Regions from separate parts of the Rhizobium sp. NPDC092011 genome, predicted to be linked through region 3. Evidence: predicted binding sites of a transcription regulator. Region 3 holds the regulator's gene; each other region holds the start of a gene.
The links. The regulator PhoB, encoded in region 3, activates phosphate uptake and scavenging genes when phosphate is short. The targets are predictions, from matches to a motif close to TGTCATNNANCTGTCAT.
Positions count from the first base shown of each region.

Region 1: the regulator PhoB is predicted to act here: its motif matches at 1,430-1,446, upstream of ACIQJ2_RS14110 (esterase-like activity of phytase family protein).
Region 2: the regulator PhoB is predicted to act here: its motif matches at 2,492-2,508, upstream of ACIQJ2_RS06845 (DUF47 family protein).
Region 4: the regulator PhoB is predicted to act here: its motif matches at 2,143-2,159, upstream of phnF (phosphonate metabolism transcriptional regulator PhnF).

Region 1 covers NZ_JBIVSO010000002.1:1,183,386-1,187,789, forward strand. Annotated here, with positions in the region: gene ACIQJ2_RS14110 (esterase-like activity of phytase family protein) at 1-1,257, opposite strand, end outside; gene ACIQJ2_RS14115 (DUF502 domain-containing protein) at 1,498-2,199, opposite strand; gene glmS (glutamine--fructose-6-phosphate transaminase (isomerizing)) at 2,376-4,202, opposite strand; gene glmU (bifunctional UDP-N-acetylglucosamine diphosphorylase/glucosamine-1-phosphate N-acetyltransferase GlmU) at 4,316-4,404, opposite strand, start outside.
Region 2 covers NZ_JBIVSO010000001.1:1,494,134-1,498,537, reverse strand. Annotated here, with positions in the region: gene ACIQJ2_RS06860 (taurine ABC transporter ATP-binding protein) at 1-429, shown strand, start outside; gene ACIQJ2_RS06855 (ABC transporter permease subunit) at 426-1,280, shown strand; gene ACIQJ2_RS06850 (LLM class flavin-dependent oxidoreductase) at 1,347-2,417, shown strand; gene ACIQJ2_RS06845 (DUF47 family protein) at 2,528-3,169, shown strand; gene ACIQJ2_RS06840 (inorganic phosphate transporter) at 3,169-4,173, shown strand; gene ACIQJ2_RS06835 (methyl-accepting chemotaxis protein) at 4,286-4,404, opposite strand, start outside.
Region 3 covers NZ_JBIVSO010000006.1:192,117-196,520, reverse strand. Annotated here, with positions in the region: gene ACIQJ2_RS23760 (aspartate aminotransferase family protein) at 1-925, opposite strand, end outside; gene ACIQJ2_RS23755 (GcrA family cell cycle regulator) at 1,351-1,875, shown strand; gene phoB (phosphate regulon transcriptional regulator PhoB) at 2,043-2,726, opposite strand; gene phoU (phosphate signaling complex protein PhoU) at 2,759-3,472, opposite strand; gene pstB (phosphate ABC transporter ATP-binding protein PstB) at 3,524-4,339, opposite strand; gene pstA (phosphate ABC transporter permease PstA) at 4,354-4,404, opposite strand, start outside.
Region 4 covers NZ_JBIVSO010000009.1:50,611-55,014, reverse strand. Annotated here, with positions in the region: gene dapB (4-hydroxy-tetrahydrodipicolinate reductase) at 1-540, shown strand, start outside; gene ACIQJ2_RS27345 (2,3-bisphosphoglycerate-dependent phosphoglycerate mutase) at 663-1,298, shown strand; gene phnF (phosphonate metabolism transcriptional regulator PhnF) at 1,393-2,127, opposite strand; gene phnG (phosphonate C-P lyase system protein PhnG) at 2,229-2,705, shown strand; gene phnH (phosphonate C-P lyase system protein PhnH) at 2,705-3,328, shown strand; gene ACIQJ2_RS27325 (carbon-phosphorus lyase complex subunit PhnI) at 3,332-4,404, shown strand, end outside.

The DNA of each region.
Region 1 (4,404 bases), on a different contig from region 3:
GCCATTGTGAAGGCGGAAGCGGGTGAGATCAGCGCTATCGTTGATGTCGATGAACTGGCTAACCACAGCCGGCTTCACAGAGGGGTCGACGACACCTTTCGGAGCGACCGGCTTGTCGCTGTCGAACTTGCTACCGGCAATGTCCGTGGCGGCCGAGACATCGACGATATCGATGCTGCGGTAGAGCGATTTTTCGCCCTTCTGGCCATAACCATTGCCGCTGTCGCGCACGAGCATCAGGAAGCTCGTCGGCGAGAGCGCGACGATTTCGCTCTGGGCGGCGACGGCCGTCTTACCCTTGTCATTGGTGAAGACCGGCAAAGGTACGACATATTCGTGCACCAGCTTCAGATGATCGAGGTCTGCAGCGTCATAAACCAGAGCGCGGGTGTTCTGCCGAGTCGCGCTGGAATCGCCACCGTCCTGTCTTGTCGCCGACTGGAGCACGGCAATTAGAAATTTGCCGTCCGGGGTCAAAGACATGCCCTCAAAGCCCTGGTTGTTCTGGCGTCCGCTGATTGGATCTTTCGGATCGGGGGCAGCTTCACCTGGGCCGGGATTGTTCGAAGAGAAGTTCACGGCGCCGTTGCGCATCGGCAGAAACGCGGCGGGCGGCGGCGTCGCCGACAGCATCCGGCCATCGGCCGAGAAGCGATAGATGTAGGGACCGTATTCGTCGCTGATGAACATCGAGCCATCAGGCAACCGGGCGATGGCTTCGTTGTCGAGCGAGATCTTGCCGTTCGGTGCCTGCGGCATCAGCGGCATGGCGCCTTCCGGATTGCGGACGCCATTTGCCGGATCGAGGCCGGTGGTTTCCGTCCCCTTGTTGTCTTTCAACAGCAGCGTGTCTGCAAGCCTGGCAGCGACACCCGACTGCTCCTTGCCTGCCGGCGGTGTGGCACCGGGAGCGACAGGCGTCAGGACGATGTCGATCGTGTTGAGGCGGGCACGATAGTCGGTCGTACCGGCAACATTGTAACCCCGGTCCGGCAGCAGCCAGAGCGATCCTTTGTAGGTGCCGTCTGCATTGCGGGTCCAGCCCTTGGTGTCGATCGACATACCGGAACCCGAGCCGAAGGTCTCACCAAACTTGTCGCGCTGATTGGCCGGAATGCGCCCGATGGCGACGCGACCTTTGTTGACGAGCGTCGCGCCCTGAACGGTTATGGCCGTATCGGCAAGTGCCGCCACAGGGGCTACAAACACGAATGTGGCGAGCGCAGCCGATAGCAATCGCAGGCTCTTCGAACGCATATGTTTCAAGATAATATCCTCCTGATGAAAACCAGTCTGGAAACAACGGCGTCCATCTCCGACCTCGCCGCGCGCTGCCTGGAGGAGCAAATGCCCGGTGTCGAAGCCCCGAGCCCTCAATGGATGAGATAAATCCGGCTGCCTGTCCCTGACGACGATCTAAGGCGTCAACATGATAGGCAAATGACAGCGCACGCTGCACGCGAAGATCGCCGAAGACCTACAGGATGAAGATATGCTCTAAGTCAGAGACTTCATTGGAACGGGCGTCGGCAGGCTTTTGGCCGCAGTCAGCTGTTCCTTGTATTCGGGCGAGACAAGGCCGCCCGAGATCAAAAGCTTCGCGCCGTCTTCGGGGCTCATATCGAGAATGGTGATCTTTTCGCGCGGCACGAAAATCAGAAAACCCGCCGTTGGCACGGGAGTCGGCGGCAGGAAAACCGCCACCATATCCTGGCCCATGGCATTGAATTTCGAGGCTATCTCGCCCTTGGCATCCGTCGAGATGAATACCATCGACCATAGGCCGGGGCTCGGATATTCGATAAGCCCGACCTTCTTGAAGGAGGTCCCTTGCTCCTTCAAGACGGTTTCGAAGATCTGCTTGACGCTCTTGTAGATCGTCCGGACAAGAGGCACACGATTGACGATCGACTCTCCGAAGCGAACGATGCTCTGGCCGATCAGGTTCTTGGCGAGGAAGCCGACCATCGTGATGAAGATCATCGCGATTACCAGCCCAGTGCCGGGAACGGCGAAGTTCAGATAGCTCTCCGGGTCGTAGCGCGCAGGAATATAGGGCCGCACCCAGCTATCTGCCCAATGAACGACGGACCATGTGAGCCAGAGCGTGATGGCTATGGGAGCGCAGATGATAAGGCCGGCCAGGAAGTTGTTTCTGATCCGCGTCGTTACGGATACCTTGATGAGTTTCTCAGTCATTCGCCGCTCGAAAACTCCGTTCAGCCGCCTATCGCTATCGGGCAAATCCTCCCCACCTCTCCCTTAAGAAGCGTGCCAGAAATCCAAGCGGCATACAACCCGGCAGTCACGCCGCCGAGCCGGACAGAGACGCGGCTCACGACGACGTGATGCCGGATGACGGCAATCGCAGACGCCTATTCCACCGTTACCGACTTGGCGAGATTTCGCGGCTGGTCGACGTCGGTGCCCATGAAGACAGCGGTGTGATAGGCAAGCAGCTGAATCGGCAGCGAGAAAATGATCGGGGAGATAATCTCGTCCACCATGGGCAGAACGATGGTCGCCATCGTCGGCAGCGTCGAGGCAGCGGCTCCCTTTTCGTCGGTAATAAAGATGATCCGGCCGCCGCGCGCCGCCACTTCCTGCATGTTGGAGACCGTCTTGTCGAAGAAGCGGTCATGGGGAGCGATCACGATAACCGGCATGTTCTCGTCGATCAGCGCGATCGGTCCATGCTTGAGCTCGCCGGCGGCATAACCCTCGGCATGGATATAGGAGATTTCCTTCAGCTTCAGGGCGCCCTCCAGGGCGAGTGGGAAGCTGGTGCCGCGGCCGAGATAAAGCACATCCTTGAACTTCGAAATCTCGCGCGACAGGCTTTCCATCTGCGGCTGGATGAGGTTCAGGACATTGGCCATGATGCGCGGCATCTCGATGAGATGATGCACCAGCTCTTTCTCGCTCTCAGCGCTGATGGTGCCGCGAGCGACGCCAGCTCCGATCGCCAGAGATGCCAGGACCGCCAGTTGGCAGGTGAAGGCCTTCGTCGAGGCAACCCCGATTTCCGGGCCGGCCATGATCGGGAATACCGCGTCGGATTCGCGCGCGATGGTCGACTCCTTGACGTTGACGACGGCGCCGATCTTCAGGCCATGGTCGCGGCAATAGCGCAGCGAAGCCAGAGTATCAGCCGTCTCGCCGGACTGTGAAATGAACAGCGCAGCCTGCGACGGCTGTAACGGCATTTCGCGATAACGGAATTCCGAGGCGACATCGATTTCGACGGGAAGGCGCGCATAGCGCTCGAACCAGTATTTACCGATCAAGCCGGCGAGATAGGCGGTGCCGCAGGCCGATATCGCCAGACCAGATACCTTGCCAAAGTCGATGGCCGAAACGCCTGGATGCACGCGATGGCTGGCGAAATCGACATAGTGGCTCAGCGCATGGGAGATGACCTCCGGCTGCTCGTAGATTTCCTTTTCCATGAAGTGGCGGTGGTTGCCCTTGTCCACGACATAGGCTGTCGCCTGGGAAATCTGCCGCGGCCGGTTCACTTCCTTGCCGCTGAAATCGAGAATCGTTGCGCCACTATGCGTGACGATGGCGCAATCGCCGTCGACCAGATAGGTGATCTCATTGGTAAACGGCGCAAGTGCAATGGCGTCAGAGCCGAGGAACATCTCTCCCTTGCCATATCCCACAGCGAGTGGCGGGCCGGACCGTGCCGCCATCAACGTGCCGGGATCGTTCTCGAACATCACCGCCAGTGCATAGGCACCGGTGACGCGGTTCAGCATCTTCAGCATCGCCGCACGAGGCTCAAGACCGTCACGGATGTAATTCGCCAGCAGATGCGCAACGACTTCGGTATCGGTCTGCGACGCAAACTCCCTGCCCTCAGCCTTCAGCTCTTCCCGCAGCTCGGAGAAATTCTCGATGATGCCATTGTGGACGACGGCGACGCCATCGACGAAATGGGGATGAGCGTTGGTCTCGTTGGGAACGCCGTGGGTTGCCCAACGCGTGTGAGCAATCCCGGTCGTGCCGGGTAGCGGATCGGTTTCCAGCCTCTTTTCGAGATTGAAGAGCTTTCCTTCGGCTCGGCGGCGATCCATGGCGCCGTTATGGATGGTCGCAACGCCGGCCGAATCATAGCCGCGGTATTCGAGGCGACGCAACGCGTCCACCAAACGATCCGCTACCGGCCTTGTCCCGACAATCCCAACAATACCGCACATACAACTCTCCGTCTGGCCTCAGATATGAGCGCAAGTCCTAATCATTCCTGCGATTTTCTCAATCGGTAAAACGGTCACTTTCGATTTCCGACCGTTACGGGGCACTGATGGGTTCAGTGGCCGCCCGCGTCCTTCTTTGCCGCCTTGACGGCCAGGGCTCGCTCGCGAACGAGCTTGGCTCGCCCAGGCTTCACCTCTTGAC
Region 2 (4,404 bases), on a different contig from region 3:
GTCGGCCTGACTGACTTTGCAAACGCATCGCCCTATGAACTCTCGGGCGGAATGCGCCAGCGTGTTGGCATCGCCCGCGCATTGGCGACCGACCCGGACATCCTGCTCATGGACGAGCCCTTCGGCGCGCTCGACAGCCTGACGAGGGAACAGATGCAGGAACTGCTCGTCTCCATCTGGGCCAGAACCAACAAGCGGATCTTCTTCATAACCCACTCGATCGAAGAGGCCCTGTTTCTGGGCACCGAGGTGCTGGTGATGTCACCGCGACCTGGCCGCGTCGTCGCCCGCTTCAATCTCGATTTCGTGCATCTCCTCGCTGCCAGCGGCGACGCCAGATCGATCCTGACCTCTCCCGAATTTGCCGAACTCAGAGAGGAAATTCGCGCACTCCTGCACAATGCAGACAACATCAGGAGCGCGGCATGACCGACATTTCTGGAACGCGTCCCGTTATCGCCCGTTCGCCGGAAGCAAAGGCTAAGCTTGTTCGCATGCCGGGCTTCGGCGTCGGCTCCAAGCCGACGATCGCCATCAGCTTCGCAACCGGGGCCGCCTTCCTCGGTCTGTGGTGGCTGGTCTCGAAACTTGGCCTGGTTTCCCACCTCTTTCTACCAAGACCCGATGAAGTCTTGACGCAAATCGGTGTCGTCTATCGCGACGGTTATGCCGGCGCCTCGCTCTCAGAACACATAGTCGCCAGTCTGTTTCGCATCGTCGTTGCCGCAGCGATCGCAATCGTGGTCGGTATTCCCGTCGGCCTGTTGATGGGCCTCAGTCGTTGGGCAAAGGGAATTCTCGACACGCCCATCGAATTCTACTGGCCGCTGCCTCCGCTTTCGTACCTGCCGCTGATGATCATCTGGCTCGGCATTGGTGAAACCTCGAAGATCACGCTCCTGGTGCTCGCCATGTTTGCGCCTATCTGCCTGTCCGCTCAGGCGGGCGTCCGCTCGCTACCTCTTGAGCGTGTCAATGCGGCGCGTTCGCTTGGCGCAAGCCGGCTGCAGCTCTTCCTTTCCACCGTCCTGCCTTCGGCCTTGCCGGAAATCCTGACCGGCGTGAGGATTGCGTTCGGGATCGGCTGGGGAACGTTGGTCGCAGCCGAACTCATCGCCTCAACCCGCGGCATCGGCTTCATGATCATGTCGGCATCGCAATTCCTGGCAACCGACGTCGTCTTCGTCGGCATCGGCATCATCGCGATCTGCGCCTTTGCCTTCACAGCGGCAATCCGCATTCTCGAGGCAGTTCTCGTTCCCTGGAAGGGGAAACTCTGAGCGCAGGACGCACAGGCGTCGCCAATCTCGGTCGCGGCGGGAATTTCCCATCCAATGCAGGCAGGCATGGTCATGAGCAGCGAATTCCTCTGGTACATTCCCAACGACACGAAACCCGGCCATCGCGGCGATTCCGCCGTCGAAAATCACAATAGCCTGGAGACACTGACGAGCCATGCCAGAGCGCTGGAAGAGCATGGGTGGAAAGGCGCCCTGATCGGCACGGGTTGGGGACGGCCTGATACCTTCACCGTTGCCGCTGCCCTTGCCGCCAGGACGACGAGCTTCGAGCCATTGATCGCCATCCGCCCAGGTTACTGGCGGCCCGCACAATTCGCATCCGCGGCTGCCACCCTGGATCAGTTGAGCGGCGGCCGGGTGCGGGTCAACATCGTATCGGGCAAGGACAATCTATCCGCTTATGGTGACAGCGAGGGCGATCAGGCGCATCGGTACGACCGTACCCGGGAATTCATGCGACTGGTTCGCAGGCTCTGGACCGAGGAAAGCGTTACCTATGAAGGCGAACATTTCCGCGTTGCTCAATCGACGGCGGCGCCTCGGATCCAGGCTCGCGGCGAGCGCCGACACCCCAAGCTCTATTTCGGCGGCGCTTCGCAAGCTGCGGAGAGCGTCGCCGCCACCGAGGCCGACGTCCAGCTCTTCTGGGGCGAGCCGCTTGATGATATCGGGGAGCGGATCGAGCGCTTGACGTCTCTAAGCAAGGCGCTGGATCGCGATCTCGCTCCACTCGAATTCGGCTTGCGCATCACCACGCTCGTACGCGAAACCAGCGCACGGGCATGGGCAGATGCAGAAGCAAAAGTCGCAAGAATGGCCGAGGACAATGGAGCAGGCTGGCACGACCATCGCCAGTCGATAGCCGTCGGTCAGAGACGCCTGTTCGATCTCAATGCACGCGGCGATGTGCTCGACGACAATCTCTACACCGCACCAGGCAAATTCGGCGGCGGCGGGGCCGGAACGACGTGGCTGGTCGGATCCGCAGAAGAGGTTGCCGGCTCCCTGCGCAAATACCGCGAACTGGGTATCACGCATTTCGTCCTCTCGGATACGCCCTATCTCACGGAAATCAGGCGACAGGGGGATCAGCTATTGCCCCTTCTGCGCGATTGATAGACGGAAAAGACCTTCGCTATACCCACAGAACATCGCGAGCACGCGGCTTTCCAAGCCGCGCTCCGTCAATTATGACGGTTTCATGACAATGAATGCATGGAGCTTTGATGTTAGGCTGGTTTCGCAAACTCATGCCGCGCGAGGATCGCTTTTTCGATCTCTTCGCGCAGCACTCGCGCACGATCGTCGGCGCCGCTGAAGCCCTGAACGAACTTTTGGCCGGCAAGGACATCGACGCGAAAGGTCGACGGATCGTCGAGCTCGAAAATCAGGCAGACGGCATCACGCGCGACGTGCTGCTTGCCGTGCGCCGGAGCTTCATCACGCCTTTCGACCGCGGCGACATCAAGGACCTCATCATGTCCATGGATGACGCCATCGACATGATGCACAAGACCGTGAAAACCATACGGCTTTTCGAGCAGAAGAGTTTCGACCCCGGCATGCAGCAGATGGGCGAAGTGATCGTCAAGGCAGCCCATCTGGTCGCCGAGGCCGTTCCCCTCCTCGATCGCATCGGGCCGAATGCCTCAAGACTGGCCAACCTCACGGAAGAGATCGTCAAGGTGGAAGGCCGCGCCGACGAACTCCATGACCAGGGGCTGAAGGATCTGTTCCGCAATTACGGCGCCTCCAATGCTATGGCCTTTATCATCGGCAGCGAGATCTACGGCGAACTGGAAAAGGTGGTCGACCGCTTCGAGGACGTCGCCAACGAGATCAACGGCATCGTGCTCGAGAGCGTCTGATGGAGGCCACCCTCGCCTTTCCCTTGCTGGTGGGGATCATCGCCACCGCCTTGTTCTTTGACTTTCTGAACGGGCTTCACGATGCGGCGAATTCCATCGCCACCATCGTGTCGACCCGCGTCCTGCGGCCGCAATATGCTGTGCTGTGGGCGGCGTTTTTCAACTTCATTGCCTTCATGTTCTTCGGGCTGCACGTAGCTGAAACACTCGGAACAGGCATCATCGATCCCAGCATCGTCGATGCTTCGGTCATCTTTGCCGCGTTGCTGGGGGCGATCGTCTGGAACATCGTCACCTGGATATTCGGCATCCCCTCCAGCTCGTCACATGCGCTGGTCGGCGGGTTGATCGGCGCCGGTCTCGCCAAGGTCGGCGTAAGCTCGATCGTCTGGCTCGGTGTCTTCAAGACAGCCGGCGCGATCGTGATGTCCCCGCTGATCGGATTTGTGCTGGCGCTTTTTCTGGTCCTGATGGTGACGTGGCTGTTCGTGCGGCAGACACCCTTTGCCGTCGACAGCACGTTCCGTATTTTGCAATTCTTCTCCGCGTCGCTCTATTCGCTCGGACACGGCGGCAACGATGCGCAGAAGACCATGGGCATCATCGCTATTCTCCTTTATTCTCAAGGATATGGCGGCAGTTCCTTCCATGTGCCTCTATGGGTCGTGCTTTCCTGCCAGACGGCCATGGCCCTCGGCACGCTGTTTGGCGGATGGCGGATCGTGCACACGATGGGCTCGAAGATCACCCGCCTCAACCCGATGCAAGGCTTCTGCGCGGAGACCGGTGGCGCGCTGACGCTCTTTGCCGCGACCTGGCTTGGCATACCGGTATCCACCACCCATACGATTACCGGCGCCATCATCGGCGTTGGCGCGGCGAGACGCGTATCGGCCGTCCGCTGGGGCATTGCCGGCAATATCGTCATCGCCTGGATTATCACGCTTCCGGCCGCTGCCGGCATTTCTGCCCTTTCCTATTGGGCCATGCAGCTCCTGAAGTGAGCGATAAAAACCGGATTCCTCCGGTTTCACAAAAAAAGATCGCGACCAATTGGTCGCGATCCAGAATAGTAAACTATATCAATGCTCTATTGAGCGCGCCGGATGCGCAGCATCAAAATTCTTCCCACGATGCGGCAGCCGCGGTCGCCGCACTGGAGCCCGAGAAGGCTCCGGTGATCCTTGCTCTCAGGGAGCGGGCCGGCGAAGCAGCAGGGCTCGACTGCTCCGTAA
Region 3 (4,404 bases):
GGAACACCAGAGCCACATCGCGAATGTGCTGCAGGAAACCATCCGCAAGCACGATGTCGAGCACGGCATTGCCGACCGCCATGGCAAGCGGATTGCCGCCGTAGGTCGAACCGTGCGTTCCCGCCTTCATGCCGGAGGCCGCTTCTGCGGTCGCCAGGCAAGCGCCGAGCGGGAAGCCACCGCCGATCCCCTTGGCAACGGCCATGATGTCGGGCTTGATGCCGGCCCACTCGTAGGCGAAGAGCTTACCCGTGCGGCCAACGCCGCACTGGACTTCGTCCAGGATCAGCAGCAGGCCGTGCTCGTCGCAAATCTGGCGCAGGCCACGCAGGAATTCATTGGTCGCCGGGCGGATACCGCCCTCGCCCTGCACCGGCTCGATCAGGATCGCGGCCGTCGCATCGGTGATGGCTGCGCGAACGGCATCGAGATCGCCGAACGGCACCTGATCGAAGCCCGGAGCCTTCGGGCCGAAACCTTCGATATATTTTTCCTGGCCACCGGCCGCGATCGTCGCGATGGTGCGACCGTGGAAGGCGCCCTCAAAGGTGATGACGTGGAACTTCTCCGGATGCCCCTTGGCGAAGTGATAGCGCCGCGCCGTCTTGATGGCGCATTCCAGCGCCTCGGCGCCCGAATTGGTGAAGAACACCTTGTCGGCGAAGGTGACTTCCGTCAGCCGCTTCGACAGCTTTTCCTGACCGGGCACTTCATAGAGGTTCGACAGGTGCCAGACCTTGTCCGCCTGCGCCTTCAATTCCGCCACCAGATGCGGATGCGCGTGGCCGAGGGAATTGACGGCGACGCCGGCTGCAAAGTCGAGATAGCGCTCACCGCTTTCCGTGACCAGCCACACGCCCTCGCCTCGCTCGAACCGCAGCGGAGCACGCATGTAGGTGTCATAAAGCGGCGCGGTCTCGGCCATGGCCATATCTCCTCGATCACAACTTTAAGGACCAATCGCTTCCGCTTGATGAAACGGGTCCGAAAAAATCAAAAATGCCGCCTTGCGGCGGCCCAGGCACTATTGATGTTTTGCACCGCGATGTCAACAAAACTGGCGATTTAGCAAGTGCGAGAAAACGCTTCAGCGCAAAAGGATTACGTTCGCCACCGCGTATTGCAGAAATGCCACGCCGGGGCAGCAAGTTGGGGAAAACCCCGAAATCGATTCCTCAAGATTCGCGCGACTCTTGTCACGGAGTCAGCCTCACACTAGGTTAAAAACCAATTGCTAGACTGCATGCGGCGGAACTAGTCACCACAATTTTAAAGCGTTTCGTGCCTCGTTCCCATTCGAGGCAATGGTGAAGGATTCTGCCACCGGAAACGCGACAGCGGAGACAGGGCATGAACTGGACAGACGAACGCGTCGAGAAGCTGAAAAAGCTATGGTCCGAAGGGTTGAGCGCCAGCCAGATCGCGGCGCAACTGGGTGGCGTGAGCCGTAATGCCGTCATCGGCAAGGTGCATCGCCTGAACCTTCCCGGCCGAGCGAAGGCGGGTGGCACGGCGACGGCTGCTCGCACGCCGAAGCGCAGCGCCTCGGCGCCGCGGGCCCCGGCTTACACTTCGCGTGTCGCAACCCGCACGGTTACCCGCCAGCAGGGCGCAACCATGCTGAAGGAAGAGATCGAGGTCGATGCGGTCAACGAGATTACCTATCGTCCGGCTTCGAACGTCGTCGTTCCGATCTCTCGTCGCCTCGGCCTGACGGAGCTGACGGAACGCACCTGCAAGTGGCCCGTCGGCGACCCGCTGAAGGACGATTTCCACTTCTGCGGCAACGACAGCCCGGATTCCTCACCATACTGCACCTACCATCAGCGCATGGCGTATCAGCCGGTGAATGAGCGTCGGCGGAACAACGGTTAAGCAATTGCAGGAAAAGTGCGAAGCGGTTTTCCGTCCGGAATTGCGTAAAACAAAAATACCGAGCGACGATCCAAGCATTCAGACAAAGAAACGGGCCCCTCGAGGCCCGTTTTCTGTTTCCGCCGCTATGTTGATGCCTGAGCGCCCCCAACACAAGGATGTGCCGCTCAGGCCTCCATGGAATAGCCCGCGCCGCGAACGGTACGGATGACATCCTGCATATTGGAGAAGTTCAGCGCCTTGCGCAGGCGGCCGACATGAACGTCAACGGTGCGTTCGTCGACATAGATATCGTGCCCCCATACGCCGTCTAGCAGCTGCGAGCGCGAGAAGACGCGGCCCGGCGAGGACATCAGGAATTCCAGCAGGCGGAATTCCGTCGGACCCAGCCGCACTTCACGGCTCTTGCGATGAACGCGATGGGTTTCGCGATCCAGCTCGATATCGCCGCAACGCAGCACCGTGGAGAGAACCTCCGGGCGGGCTCGCCGCAGCATCGCCTTGACGCGAGCCATCAGCTCCGGCGTCGAGAACGGCTTGACGACGTAATCGTCCGCGCCGGTCGAAAGGCCACGCACGCGCTCGCTTTCCTCGCCGCGGGCCGTCAGCATGATGATCGGCAGGCGCTCCGTCTCCGGCCGCATGCGCAGCCGGCGGCAGAGCTCGATACCGGACACGCCGGGGAGCATCCAGTCTAGGATCAGAAGATCGGGGATGCGCTCCTGGAGACGCAACTCGGCTTCATCGCCTCTGAGGATCGTGTCGACCTCGAAGCCTTCGGCCTCGAGATTGTAGCGCAGCAGAACGCTCAGCGCTTCCTCGTCTTCTACAACAGCAACTCTTGGAACCATGCGCCTTTGGTCTCCTTGTCTTCGCTTCCAGATTATTCCGTCACCGCGCCGACGGTGTTGGCGGTATCGTCTTTCGGACGCTCGCCCTCGGGCTGAGCACCGGTCGCCATGTAATAGATCGTCTCGGCAATGTTGGTGGCATGGTCGCCGATGCGCTCGATGTTCTTGGCGCAGAAAAGAAGATGCGTGCAGGTGGTGATGTTGCGCGGATCTTCCATCATGTAGGTCAGCATCTCGCGGAAGAGCGAGGTATACATCGCGTCGATTTCCTCGTCGCGTTCGCGGATCGAGACGGCCTTGTCCGGCGAGCGGGTGGCGTAGACGTCGAGCACTTCCTTGAGCTGGCCGAGCGCCAGTTCGGAAAGATGTTCGATACCGCGAGCAAGGCGGCGCGGAACGCCGGTGCCCTGCACGGCGATGACGCGCTTTGCAGTGTTTTTGCCAAGATCGCCGACGCGCTCCAGATCGGAGGCGATGCGGATGGAACCCATGATCTCACGCAGGTCAGCCGCCATCGGCTGACGACGTGCGATGGTGACGATCGCCTTGTCGCCGACTTCGCGCTCGGCATGGTCGAGAACGACGTCGTCGGAGATGACCTTCTGTGCGAGAGCGGCATCGCTATGAACCAATGCGCGAACGCTGTCGCTGACCATCTGTTCGGCCAGACCGCCCATTTCGGCAATGCGGCGCGTCAGGAACTTCAGGTCTTCGTCATAGGCAGAGAGAATGTGAGTGGAGACCATTTTTCTATCCTCAAGGTGAACTGTGTGAAGGGAGCCGCGCGCCTGACATCATCAACCAAAACGGCCCATGATGTAATCCTGCGTGCGGAAATCGTCGGGATTGGTGAACATCTTATCGGTGTCGTTCTCCTCGACCAGATGGCCGAGATGGAACATTGCGGTGCGTTGCGAAACGCGGGCTGCCTGCTGCATGGAATGCGTCACGATGACGATGGTAAAATTCTCCCGCAGCTCGTGGATGAGGTCTTCGACCTTTGCCGTTGCAATCGGATCCAGCGCCGAGCAGGGTTCGTCCATCAGGATCACTTCCGGGCTGACGGCAACCGCGCGCGCGATGCACAGGCGCTGCTGCTGTCCGCCAGAGAGGCTCGTGCCTGCATCGTGCAGCCGATCCTTCACCTCGCCCCAGAGACCGGCCTTCTGCAGGCTGGTTTCGACGATGTGCTCGAGATCGGCCTTGGACCGATGCAGGCCGTGGATGCGCGGGCCATAGGCGACGTTCTCGTAGATCGATTTCGGAAACGGATTGGGCTTCTGGAAAACCATGCCGACGCGCGCGCGCAGCTCCACTACGTCGATGCTGTTATCGTAGACATCCTGATCGTCGAGCGTGATCTTGCCGGTGATGCGGCATGTCTCGATCGTATCGTTCATGCGGTTGAGGCAACGCAGGAAGGTGGACTTGCCGCAGCCGGACGGGCCGATCAAAGCCGTGACCGTATTGGCGCGAATATTCAGATTGACGTCGAAGAGCGCACGCTTTTCGCCATAGAAGACCGAAACGTCCTGGCCGATCATCTTGTAAGGGATCGTCATCATCTTCTTGGCCAATGCTCTTTCGCTTCCGGCTTCCGTCATCATGTTCATTTTGCGCTCCTCCCCTACCAGCGCCGCTCGAAGCGGCGGCGCAGCAGAATTGCGCCGATATTCAT
Region 4 (4,404 bases), on a different contig from region 3:
CGCATCGTCCACATCATCGGCACGACCGGATGCTCGGGCGAGGACGAAGCCAAGTTCAAGGCAGCCGCGCGCCATGCCCGCATCGTCAAGTCAGGCAATATGGGCCTCGGCATCAATCTTTTGAGCGTGCTCGTCGAGCAGGCGGCCCGTGCGCTGCCGTCAAACGACTGGGATATCGAAGTGCTGGAGATGCATCATCGCCATAAGGTCGATGCACCCTCGGGGACGGCATTGCTGCTCGGCCAGTCTGCGGCCAAGGGCCGTGGCGTCGATCTCAACGACAATTCCGTACGGGTTCGCGATGGCCACACCGGCCCGCGCCCAACCGGCACGATCGGCTTTGCGACCCTGCGTGGCGGCGGCGTGGTCGGCGATCACTCGGTGATTTTCGCCAGCGAGAGCGAGCGGCTGACATTGTCGCACAATGCCGGCGACCGGTCGCTGTTTGCGCGCGGCGCGCTGCAAGCCGCACTCTGGGCGCGCGACAAGAAACCCGGCTTCTATTCCATGCTCGACGTTCTCGGGCTCGCGACACATTGATCCGATCCAGGAGCGGGTCGGCACGGAACTGCTGATCCGCTCCAGCCTTTTATTGTCTCGCAATTCCAACCGGAAAACCGCTACGCACTTTTCCTGGAATTGCTCTATCAAGGAGAAATATTATGAGCGGTACTCTCGTTCTCGTTCGCCATGGGCAGAGCGACTGGAATTTGAAGAATCTCTTTACCGGCTGGAAGGACCCCGATCTGACCGCGCTTGGCGTCGAGGAAGCCAAGACGGGCGGCAGGGCGCTGGCCGACTACGGCATCAAATACGATATCGCCTTCACCTCGGATCTCACCCGCGCCCAGCACACCCTGAAGATCATCCTCGATGAAATCGGCCAGCCCGGCCTCGAGACCATCAAGGATCAGGCTTTGAACGAGCGCGACTACGGCGATCTCTCCGGTCTCAACAAGGACGACGCCCGCGCCAAGTGGGGCGAAGAACAGGTCCACATCTGGCGCCGCTCCTACGACGTCCCACCGCCCGGCGGCGAAAGCCTGCGCGACACCGGCGCGCGCGTCTGGCCTTACTACCTGACGGAAATCCTGCCGCGCGTTCTCGCCGGCCAGAACGTCCTCGTCGCCGCCCACGGCAACTCGCTGCGCTCGCTCGTGATGGTTCTCGACCGCCTGAGCAAGGCACAGATCCTCGAGCTGAACCTCGCGACGGGCGTGCCGATGGTCTACAAGCTCAAGGCCGATTCCACCGTCGCCTCGAAGGAAGTCCTCGGCGACATGTCGGGCGCGCATTGAGCGCAATCTGTCAGGGCTAAAAAGCCCCCACCCTAGCCCTCTCCCCCTTTTGCGGGGGAGAGGGGACGATCTTTCCGAAGATTGCTTTGCAGCCTTAGTTTTCGACTGTAAACCGCACCCTGTCGGCGGCGAAGCGGGAAATCGAATATTGCACCGGGACATCGTCAAGATCCGCATTGAGCGCCTGGGAGACCAGAACGATAGCCCCCGGCGATAGTTGCAGATCGCTCAGGTCGCTTTCGTCGGCATGGGTCGCGGTGATCTCGGTGACGACGCGGACATAGTCCGGCACACCCAATTCCCGAAAAGCCTTCGTGATCGATCCGGTCGTCCGGTAGATCTCCGCGATATTGCCGAAGCGATCGGCCGGAAACCAGCTTGTGGCGCGCGACACCGGGCGATGATCCGCCTGGCCGAGCGTTTCGAGGCGCACAAGCTGGGTGCCGACATCGACCTTGAGCTGATGGGCCAACTCCACATTTGCCGGCTCTTCGCCTGCCGCAAGCAGGACGCTGCGGGTCTCGCGTACCTGATCGCCGATCCCCTGCGAGAAACGCGTGCGCTTGGAGATCGGGAAGCTCAGCCGCTCCTTGCGCTCGATCAGTGTGCCACGCCCCTGCACCGCCCGGACAATACCCTCCTGCGCCAGCGCACCAAGCGCGCTGCGGATCGTGTGGCGGTTGACGCCGAACTGCAGCGCCAGCGTCGTTTCCGGCGGCACCATGCCCGTTTCGTCAAAATCACCGTGGTTGATCGACGTGCGAATCCGGTCGGCGATCTGCCGCCAGAGCGCCACGCCCGTCTGTCTCTGTATCTTCTGCCCTGCCATTTCGCCCACTCGCCCTGTCACACGCTTGTCACGACTCACCAATAGATATAAACCTACATTGTATGGTTGTCTATATCAATAGACATTTAGAGGAAGACGCGATGAATTCAGCACAGAGGCAGGAAGCGGCCGCACAGGAGCGGAGGGAACGCAAGCGCGTTGCAGATCTTCTGGCGCAGGCAGAGCGTGACGAACTGGAAGCGGCGTGGGAGGCATTGCCGAGCAAGCCGACGGTGCAGCCAGTACGCGGACCGGAGACCGGGCTCGTCATGGTGCGCGGCCGCATCGGCGGCGGCGGCTCTCCCTTCAATCTAGGTGAGGTCACGGTGACCCGCGCCACCGTCCGGCTCGCATCGGGCACGATCGGCCATGCGCACGCGCTCGGCACGGATCGGGAAAAGGCTCGCCTCTCGGCCATCTTCGACGCGCTCTGGCAGCAGTCAGCCACCAAGGAATTCGTCGAGAAGGCTATCCTTCAGCCGGTCACCGAACGCATCGCCGAGTATGACCGCAAGCGCGCCCAAGAGACGGCTGCGACGCGCGTCGATTTCTTCACCATGGTTCGCGGAGAAGACTGATGAGCCTTACCCCCTCCACCTTCGGTAACGATGCATTGACGGGCGGATTCACCGACCCGGTTTTCGACGGGCAGAGCGTCTTCAAGTTGATGATGGATGCGATGGCCCGCCCCGGCACCTTGCAGACCATCTCGACCGAGGTCGCGCCTCCGGCGCCGCTCGGCATCGCCGCCGGCGCGATCGGGCTTACACTTTGCGATCACGACACGCCGGTCTGGCTCTCCACCAGCCTTGGACGGTCGAGCCTACCGGAATGGCTGAGCTTCCACACAGGGGCGCCGATTATCCAAGAACGGCTCGAAGCGGCCTTTGCTTTCATCGAGGCCGGCATGGCGCTGTCCTCCTTCAACCAGTTCGGCATCGGCACTCAGGAATATCCCGATCGCTCAACGACGATCATTCTTGAGATCGAAAGCCTCGAAGGTGGCAAGGATCTGGCGCTTTCCGGCCCGGGCATCAACGGCGTCAGCATGATCGCTCCCGTGGGCCTGCCGGACAGCTTCCTTCGCATCTGGAACGACAATCGCGCCCTCTTCCCGCGCGGTGCGGACCTCGTTCTGACCGCCGGCCGGCAATTCCTCTGCCTGCCGCGCACCACCAAGATCATCGCGACGGAGATGTGACATATGTATGTTGCCGTAAAGGGTGGCGAAGCCGCCATCGCCAATGCTCACCGGCTGCTGGCCGATCGTCGCCGCGGCGACCGTTCGCTGCCGGCGCTCGGCATCGACCAGATCGTCGAGCAGCTCGCACTCGGCGTCGATCGCGTCATGGCCGAAGCCTCGCTCTATGACCGCACGCTGGCGGCACTTGCCGTCCGCCAGGCGCGCGGCGACATGATCGAAGCGATCTTCCTGCTGCGCGCCTACCGCACGACACTGCCGCGCTTCGGCTACTCCCAGCCACTCGACACCGCAGCAATGAAGATCGAACGCCGTATCTCGGCAACCTACAAGGATTTGCCCGGCGGCCAGCTTCTCGGCCCGACTTTCGACTATACGCACCGCCTGCTCGACCCGAGCCTTTTGACCGACGAGGAAGTGGACGAACCGATGCAGCGGCCGGCCGAAGAGGGCCGCGTCATGCGCGTTTCTGAAATTCTCGACCAGGAAGGGTTGATCGAGGGCGACGGCGCCATGCCGGTCGATCATGAAATCGGCGATCTGACGCGCAAGCCGCTGGAGTTCCCGATGAGCCGCGATCTTCGCCTGCAGGCGCTCGCCCGCGGCGACGAAGGCTTCCTGCTGGCGCTCGGTTATTCGACGCAGCGTGGCTACGGCCGCACTCATCCCTTCACCGGCGAAATCCGCATCGGCGAAGTCGAAGTGGAACTCGACGTGCCGGAACTCGGCTTTGCCGTCTCGCTCGGCCGCATCCAGGTGACCGAGTGCCAGATGGTCAACCAGTTCAAGGGTTCGGCCAAGGCGCCGCCGCAGTTTACCCGCGGCTACGGCCTGGTCTTCGGCCAGAGCGAACGCAAGGCCATGGCCATGTCGCTGGTCGACCGTGCGCTGCGTGCCGACGAATTCGGTGAAGACGTCACTGCGCCGGCACAGGACGAAGAATTCGTCATCTCCCACTCCGACAACGTGCAGGCGACCGGCTTCGTCGAACATCTGAAGCTGCCGCACTATGTCGACTTCCAGGCCGAACTCGACCTGGTGCGGCGGATGCGCCGCGATTTCGAGGCCGCTCGCGA